Regions from separate parts of the Anaerobacillus sp. 63XJN7_4_ISO-PGPR-S23-413 genome, predicted to be linked through region 1. Evidence: predicted binding sites of a transcription regulator. Region 1 holds the regulator's gene; the other holds the start of a gene.
The links. Region 1 encodes NrdR, which represses ribonucleotide reductase genes. Its sites were predicted from a motif close to AACACNATATATNGTGTT; they were not measured.
Positions count from the first base shown of each region.

Region 1 (4,418 bases):
GTTAATGATGCTTTAAAGGCTGCTTCCGAGGGACCGCTTCGAGGAATTCTTGGCTACTCTGATGAACCTCTCGTTTCCATTGATTACAACGGAAATGATCATTCATCGATTGTCGATGGACTTTCTACAATGGTCGTTGAGAATAAGAAAGTAAAGGTCCTTGCCTGGTACGATAATGAGTGGGGTTACTCATGCCGAGTTGTTGATATGGCGAAGTATGTGGGAGAAAGAATACCCGAGAGATTGAAAGCAATCGTATAGAAAGTGGGAGAAGAGGCGGTATATCACCGCTTCTTTTTTTATAAGCTTGTGTTATTGATAGCTCGATTTTTGTTCGAATCAATGGGTTGACACAGCGCGTAAATACTACAAAAATCAACAAGGCTCGTTAATATAGTCGGTATGTAAAATAACGTAATGATAGTACTCGTGAAATTCACATCTTAGTTAAAGGAGCAGTTAACGATAAACCAAATATATTTGAATGATTGAATCATACTACAGTTAATAGGATAAAATTAGTCATATAAGAATATAATGAGCTTTAATGCTCAATAACGACGAACTAACAAAAAGGTTCTTTAATTTATTCTTGCAAATCTATTTTAAAAGCCTTATACTATTTTTCGTGAACTTCTTTTATAGCAATTTGGCATTGAAAACTACTTAAAGGGTTAGGACCTCATCGGACTAACTTTCCCCCGTGGTGGATTTTCGATACCGCATGCTAATCAATGCATGAGTAAATTTAAAGGGGGAATTTTGCTATGGATACAATGGGTCGTCACGTCATTGCTGAACTATGGGGCTGTGACATTGAAAAATTAAACAACATGAAATTTATTGAAGAAACATTTGTTGAAGCTGCTCTTAAGTCCGGTGCTGAGGTTCGTGAAGTTGCATTTCATAAATTCGCTCCACAAGGCGTTAGTGGTGTTGTTATTATTTCTGAATCACACTTAACGATTCACAGTTTTCCTGAACATGGTTATGCAAGTATTGATGTATATACTTGTGGAGATCTTGATCCGAACGTTGCGGCTAACTATATTGCTGATGCTCTCGGTGCAGATTCACGAGAAAACATTGAACTTCCTCGAGGCATGGGTCCGGTCAAACCTAAAGTTAGAGAAGAACAGTCAGCGTTTACTTCATAATAATACAATGATTGAAAAGGGTGCTCAGTGCACTCTTTTTTTATATTCACTAAGAAGACATCTCGCTTTTCCTATCGGTCCTATTCCTTTCAATGTGATTGATTTATCAGTCATTTATTGCTATTCTTAAAAAAAATAGAGGAGGACCTGGGGTGGGAATAAAAGAATTTTTTAGCAACCGTTCTGAAACTGGGGAAAGACATCCGAATGATGCTCTTAAAACCCATTATTTTAAAGCGACAAAGGAACAGGCTTTTACAGAAGCGAAAGCCGTCCTTCAACAACACTATAAAGGTGAAATCGTTACGAATTCTCCGGAGCGTGGAGAATTTGTTTTTCAAGTGAAAGGTCCTAAAAAGGCCCTTATTGTTGTAACAGTTGTCACGGTTCGTGCTTATAGAACTGCCGTTGATTTCTCTGTTTCAACAGAGACGCCACTTCCAGTTGATTTCGGATACAGTAAGAAAGTCATTGCAACCATTTATAATGATTTAAAAAAGAAACTTACGTTAATCGGAACAGGGATTTCTGAGCAGTTTTAAGGGTAGGTGTGTCATGACACATTTTATGCTAAAATAGTAGTAGAAATCTTGTTCGTTTAGTGGAGATGATCTTATGCGTTGTCCCAACTGCAATCACAATGGTACAAGGGTGCTTGATTCTCGGCCGGTTCACGAGGGCCGTTCGATTCGTAGGCGCCGTGAGTGTGAATCGTGTACGTATCGATTTACGACATTTGAAACAGTTGAAGAAATACCGCTTATTGTAGTGAAAAAAGAAGGAACTAGAGAAGAGTTTAGCAGGGATAAAATTCTTAGAGGTTTAATTAAAGCCTGTGAAAAAAGGCCTGTTCCACTTGAAACTCTAGAAACAATTGTTAATGAAATCGAACGTGATCTTCGTAATCAGGGAGCTTCCGAGATCAGTAGTGATGTTGTGGGAGAGCTTGTTATGGATCAGCTGGCAAAGGTTGATGAAGTTGCTTATGTTCGATTTGCTTCTGTCTATCGTCAATTTAAAGATATTAATGTCTTTATCCGCGAATTAAAAGAATTAATTAACAGAGCAGAATAACAAAGGGGGAGCTTCGCGTAAGCTCTTTTTTTGTACGGTTTCAAAAATTATGAGGAATACAAAGGTGAAGCATATGCATTGGAAAGAACTTCTTCCTGTTGATACGCTTCAGATTGAAGCATCCGGACTTTTGCACGAGTATGATCGAAGAGTACTAACATTGTTATATCAACCTTTAATCGGGGCTCCGGCCTACAGTCTTTATATGACTCTCTGGAGTGCTCATGAGCAGCAGAATCATTTTGTTACAACAATGACTCATCATAATTTGCTACTTATGATGAGATGGGATTTGAAGAGAGTACTTGAAGAGAGACGTAAATTAGAAGGAATTGGCCTGTTGAAAACATATGTAAAAGACAGTGGAGATCCTAGACATTTTACTTATGAATTGCAAGCTCCTCTCACACCGGAACGCTTCTTCAATGATGGCGTACTGAATATTTATTTATTCAATCGATTAGGACGTAATCGATACAATGATCTAAAAAAGCACTTCACAGTGGAAAAGGCAGATCTAGCTGAGTATAGTGACGTGACTGCATCATTTAATGAAGTATACGATTCTCTTCACCCGTCTGAAATGACTGGTATGAGCGAAGTAGAAGAGGAAGTAACGATAGAGAAACGTGATGAAAATAAAGGCCTTGTTTTTACTTCTTCGCAATTCGACTTCGATATGATGAAGCAGCACATTTCTGATATGATTGTCACTGAGAAAATGTTTACAGAGTCTGTTAAGAAAACGATTGAGCGACTTGCTTTTGTGTATAAAATTGAACCATATGAAATGGGCCGGATTGTGGAACAAGCTGCAATTCACCATGACGAACTTTCTGATGATCTACTGCGCAAGGAAGTAAGCAGTTGGTTCGCGCTTGAAAATCGTGGCAAAGTGCCTGCTCTCCAATATAGAAGTCAACCTGTTTCTTTACAAGAGTTTCATAAGAAAGAACCTGAGACAGAAGAAGAGAAAGCGGCGCAGAGATATGAACAGATGACGCCATATGATATTCTTCAGCGGGCAGCTGAAGGGGGAAAACCTTCTGAAGCAGATATGAAGCTTGTGGAGCGAATAATGGATGAACAAAAGCTGACTCCTGGTGTTATGAATGTCTTACTTGATTTCATTCTAGAAACGCAGGATAAGAAGTTATCGAAGAATTATGTAGAAAAGTTTGCGAGTCACTGGGCAAGGGCAAGGGTAAAGACAGTAAGAGAAGCAATGAACCTTGCCATTAAAGAGCTTCAGCAACCGGCCAAGAAAAAAACAGGCTCTTCCAATCGTGGGAAACCTGCCGCTAGAAAAGACAAAGTGCCTGAATGGATTTCAGATCAAAAAGAACCGGATATGTCTCATGAGGAGCGATCTGAGAAACAGGATCAGCTTAAAAAGATGCTAAGTAAATATAAGAAATAAGCGGGGTGAACAAGAATGGAATCAATCCAGGAATCATTTAACAAGATGCCAGGCAATAAGAAATTCCAGGAACAGTACCAAGAGATGAAGAAGGCTATTATGGCCGATGAAGATATTCGTGCATTTATTGAAGAGCATGACGAGGTCGATGACAAAATAATTGATAGAAGTCTTGCAAGACTATATGAATATACAACACAAGCAAAGCGATGTGAAGGATGCCCTGGTCTCTCGAACTGCATTAATATGATGGAGGGGTACGAGCCTGAGCTATTTATTAATCGTTCGGTGATTGATATTCGCTACAACCGTTGTCCAACAAGAATTGAAGATGATAAGAACAAAAAGCGTAATCAGATGATTCAAAGCTACTATATTCCGAAAGAAATTCTTCAGGCTACCTTCGCGGATTTGGATGATGAAGATCCTGTTAGAATTGAAGCGATTGGGACGGCGATTCAATATGTAGAAGATTTCGTTCCTGGTGAAACCACTAAAGGGCTTTATATTCATGGAGGTTTTGGGGTAGGGAAAACGTTTATTCTCGGGGCTATTGCAAACCAGCTGGCGAAAGAAAAAGGGGTTCGTTCTCAGTTTATTTATACTCCGGATTTCTTCCGTCAAATGAAAAGCGCCATTCAAGATCAATCTATTGATGAAAAGCTTGATTATTTAAAAGAAACACCGCTCTTGATACTTGATGATATTGGAGCGGAAAATATCTCAAGTTGGGTACGAGATGATATTCTTGGAGCTTTATTACAATA
Region 1 covers NZ_CM149688.1:3,007,968-3,012,385, reverse strand. The annotation lists gene AC0VYO_RS15910 (glyceraldehyde-3-phosphate dehydrogenase) at 1-261, shown strand, start outside; gene speD (adenosylmethionine decarboxylase) at 768-1,157, shown strand; gene AC0VYO_RS15900 (cytosolic protein) at 1,310-1,699, shown strand; gene nrdR (transcriptional regulator NrdR) at 1,773-2,231, shown strand; gene AC0VYO_RS15890 (replication initiation and membrane attachment family protein) at 2,305-3,651, shown strand; gene dnaI (primosomal protein DnaI) at 3,667-4,418, shown strand, end outside.

Region 2 (4,418 bases), 320 kb from region 1:
TACGCGAGCATACCCTTTTCCGTCTATAAGTGCATAAATACGTTCAATATAATCTTCCATACTGGGAGTAGTGGCCATTGGATTCCCTCCATCTTTTATTCCATTTAAGCCAGTTAATAAAAGCATACACCATAGTATGGGCGGATACAAGGAAAGGTTCCATAAGCTTCTATTAACTGCATTAACTCAGTTCTAATACTCTTATGTAGAGCAGATATTATATCATATTTCATTTAATCGGTTTTGTAAATTAGTGGATAAAATACAAAGTCACTTGAACACCCCAACAGCACTTGCGAAAAATGTCCCTAATCTACGCACAAAAAGATGAAGGATAAACGTTTCCGTCTATCCTTCCCTTACATCAGTTAGCTATTAAAGTCCGCACTTCAGCTGTGCACCACAATTATCACAAGTATTGCAACCACCCATTTCCTTTACCTGACCCTTTCGACAAACAGGGCACGTATTACCTACTTCAGACCCGATTGTAACGTCTGTAGAGCGTAGATCTGTAATCGTGTCAACTAGTACTACTTGCTTCTTTTCTTGCATGCCATCTTCAAACTCAAGCTGTTCAAATGAATTTTCTTCTGCTTTAAGAGTTAGAACCTGAGAATCACGGCTACCATCTACATAAACGGTACCGCCTTTGGCTCCTCCATTATATAGACGCTCATAAACTGCTTCCACTTGTTTCACTGAATACCCTTTTGGAGCATTAACAGTTTTTGAAATCGAGCTATCAACCCAGCGTTGAATAACGCACTGAGTGTCAGCATGATCTTCTGGTGCGAGCTCCATTGCTGAAACGAACCATTCCGGAAGGTTTTCTGTATCAGCTTCTGGGTTTCTTTCAAAGTACTCTGCAAGAATATCTGCTTTTACTTCGATAAATTTACCAAGTCGTCCACTACGGTAATAAGAGAAAGAGAAGTAAGGCTCAAGACCGGTAGAAACCCCTACCATCGTGCCAGTGCTACCAGTAGGCGCAACTGTTAGAAGATGTGAATTACGTATACCATAGTCCATAATGCTGTCGCGTAGGTCATTTGGCATTTGTTGCATATAACCTGTGTTAACAAATGCTTCACGTAATCTATTTGTTTCCGCAACTGTTTCACCCTCAAGGAAAGGGAAGCTTCCCTTTTCTTTAGCAAGATCCACAGAAGCACGATAAGCTGTTGTAGCAATTGTTTCAAAAATCTGATCTGTTAAATTATTCCCTTCTTCTGATCCATATATTGTTTCACAGTATATAAGAAGGTCATGTAGCCCCATTACTCCTAGTCCTACTCGACGTTCGCCAAGAGCTTGCTTCTCATTCTCTTCTAAGAAGTAAGGTGTGGCATCAATAACGTTATCTTGCATGCGTACGCCAACTTCAACCGTTTCTCTCAGCTTATCGAAATCAACAGTCTTTGTCTCCTTATTAGCCATCTCAGCAAGGTTCACTGCTGCTAGGTTACATACAGAGTAAGGTGCTAATGGTTGCTCACCACATGGGTTAGTAGCGACAACTTTTTGACCGTAAGAAGTTGCGTTTGTTTTTTCATTTGCATTATCAATAAAGAAGATACCTGGCTCTGCAGAGTAAGTAGCACAAATATTAATTAAATCCCACAGCTCTTTTGCCTGAACCTTACGATAAGTTCTTACTGGAAAGCCTTGCTTCTCCCAGTCACGTACATCCCCTGATTCATGCCAGTTCTCATTATAAAGTGCCATTTGTTCTTTCGTATAGTTCTCTACATCCGGGAATCGAAGTTCATATTCAGAATCATTTTCAACCGCGTCCATAAAGTCTTTAGTTAAACAAATCGAGATGTTTGCACCAGTCAAGAAGTCAGGATTGTGGACAGAATACGTTCCACCCGTTGCAAGCTTATCCTGCGCATCCTGCATCACTTTTTCTTCAAAGCCACCTGTTCCGGGAATACTACGGTAGTTTAAGATACTTTGGTACATAGATCTTTCCGACTCTGAGAGCGGTGTGAATTTCAACTTATCTTCTGCAAGTTTCTTAATTTGTTCATCCTTTGTATTCTCCATAAGGAAACGAAGAATGCGTGGATTCTGCATTTTTGAAATGATAAATTCAATAATATCAGGATGCCAGTCAGCGAGCATAATCATTTGGGCCCCACGTCTTGAGCCACCTTGCTCCACTAGATGCGTCAGCTTTGCAATATCATCCAGCCATGAAACCGAACCTGATGATTTACCATTCACACCCCTAGCAAGCGTGTTTCTAGGACGAAGTGTAGATCCGTTCGTTCCTACTCCACCACCTCGACTCATAATCTCCATTACTTGTTTACGGTGTTCAGAAATACCTTCTCTTGAATCCTGTGGAAACGGCATAACGTAACAGTTAAAGTACGTCACTTCCGTATCAGCTCCAGCTCCGTAAAGCACACGTCCTGCAGGAACAAAGTTCATTGATGAAAGTTCTTTATAGAAACGATCTTCCCAATATGTCTTTTCCCCATCTGTTTTCTCTACATCAGCAAGACCACGTGCATTACGACGAGCAATTTGCTCATAATATACTTCCAAGGGCTTTTCTATGACATCCAACGAACGGACAATAATACCTGATTCTCTTTCTTCTTCTGTGTCTAAAACGCCAACGTAATCCTCATGAACAGCTACAGTTGCTTTCTTAGATTGAAGATCGAATTCTTCAATATACCCAAGACCTCTTGCTGGAAATTTTGGATCTTCTTTAATCGTTAAGACAACAAAATCACCTTTTTGTAATGTCTTTTTCTCTGTATCTTTAAATGCATAGCGGTCAAGCATCACAAGACGACTAACACCTTTGTGAGTTAGATGCATATCCTCTGTAATCGGATGAACCTGCGCAAACATTTCAATATCCTTATTCAACTGCTCAATGTTAATAGATCTTCTTTTTTCATTGGTTTGTATTGTCATATAAACCCCTCCGTTTCGACATTTATACACTTAAGAGCATCTCTAGATGTATGTAGCTATGATAAATCGTCTTGATTAATAGTAGCACATGTACACGAACCAGACAATCATTTTTAACCATATATAGTGTTCAGAATTCTTCAATCAATACTACATATAGTAAAAGAGCGAATACTTTAGCGATTTGTCAACTTTCAAATCCAGTGAAAATGAAAGGTTTTCCTCGATAAATAAAGGTTAGATTAGAAGAATAGAGAAAAAAGAGGAATTTTGTCTATTGCACATTTTTCCACACTCTGCCTTTTTAACATAGGAGACAAAAATTAATTAGTTAACAGACCATGATTAAGATTAGAACATTTGTTCTTGTTAAGTCAATAGGAAAAAGCACCCAACGAAGGTGCTTATTTGCTAAAATTCCATTCCTTGCTAGCGTATTTCTCCTCTGCTATTTGAACAACAAAGGACTCTTGTTCATCCGTTAGTTGATATGGAACCAATTCAATATCAAGCCCCTGTTGAAAACCATCATAAAAAGCTTTAACCGCTTCTGATATCGATACAGGAGTTTCACGGAGTGCATTAATAGCTACAGCCTTTTTTCTAAAACCTCGCTGCATCCGCTCACGTATCCGTTCATTTTTAAATTTGAAACAATCAAACAATTGGTCCTCATCAATGTCAAGAAGAATCGATCCATGCTGGAGAATGACACCTTTTTGACGGGTTTGAGCGCTCCCAGCGACTTTTCGCCCTTCTACAACAAGTTCATAATAGGATGGAGAGTCAAAACATACACCCGATCTTGGTGCACGTAGCTCTTCTTTCTCTGCATCCGTTTCAGGAACAGCGAAATAAGCATTCAATCCAAGTTTTCTGAAACCAATCAATAACCCTTCTGAAATAACCCGGTACGCTTCTGTTACGGTTGAGGGCATGTCTGGATAATCTTCAGAGACAATAACGCTATAAGTCACTTCCTGATCATGAAGGACAGCTCTTCCACCAGTAGGGCGTCTCACAAACCCTAGACCATTTTTTTCTACAGCATCCATATTAATATCACGTTCGATACGCTGGAAATAACCAATTGAAAGTGTTGGGGGATTCCACCCGTAAAATCGAATAACAGGGGGGATAGTCCCATCACTATGCCATTTCAATAATGCTTCATCAAGTGCCATGTTATAAGCTGGAGAACGTTCTCCCGAATCAATAAATGCCCATTGCTTCATTTTCGGAACTCCTTTATCACTGTCAGTTTTCTAACACCTTCCCTATTCTAGCAGAGGAGAAAATGGATGACCAATGAACACTCTCAATTATTTTAGCTATGTCTTGAACATTATTGGTTTTTCGATCTTTCGAGTATAGGCGAATCTCCTCTATCCCAACTAATTTAGAACAAATTTGATTTAATTACTGAATACTACCTATTCTTTTTATAGTTATTCCTTTTTTCTTTTGCGGAAAGCCGA
Region 2 covers NZ_CM149688.1:2,687,907-2,692,324, forward strand. The annotation lists gene mntR (transcriptional regulator MntR) at 1-78, opposite strand, end outside; gene AC0VYO_RS14225 (vitamin B12-dependent ribonucleotide reductase) at 376-2,940, opposite strand; gene AC0VYO_RS14230 (lipoate--protein ligase family protein) at 3,345-4,175, opposite strand.
Region 2: a site for NrdR is predicted at 3,054-3,071, ahead of AC0VYO_RS14225 (vitamin B12-dependent ribonucleotide reductase). Genes of this name have one in related genera too.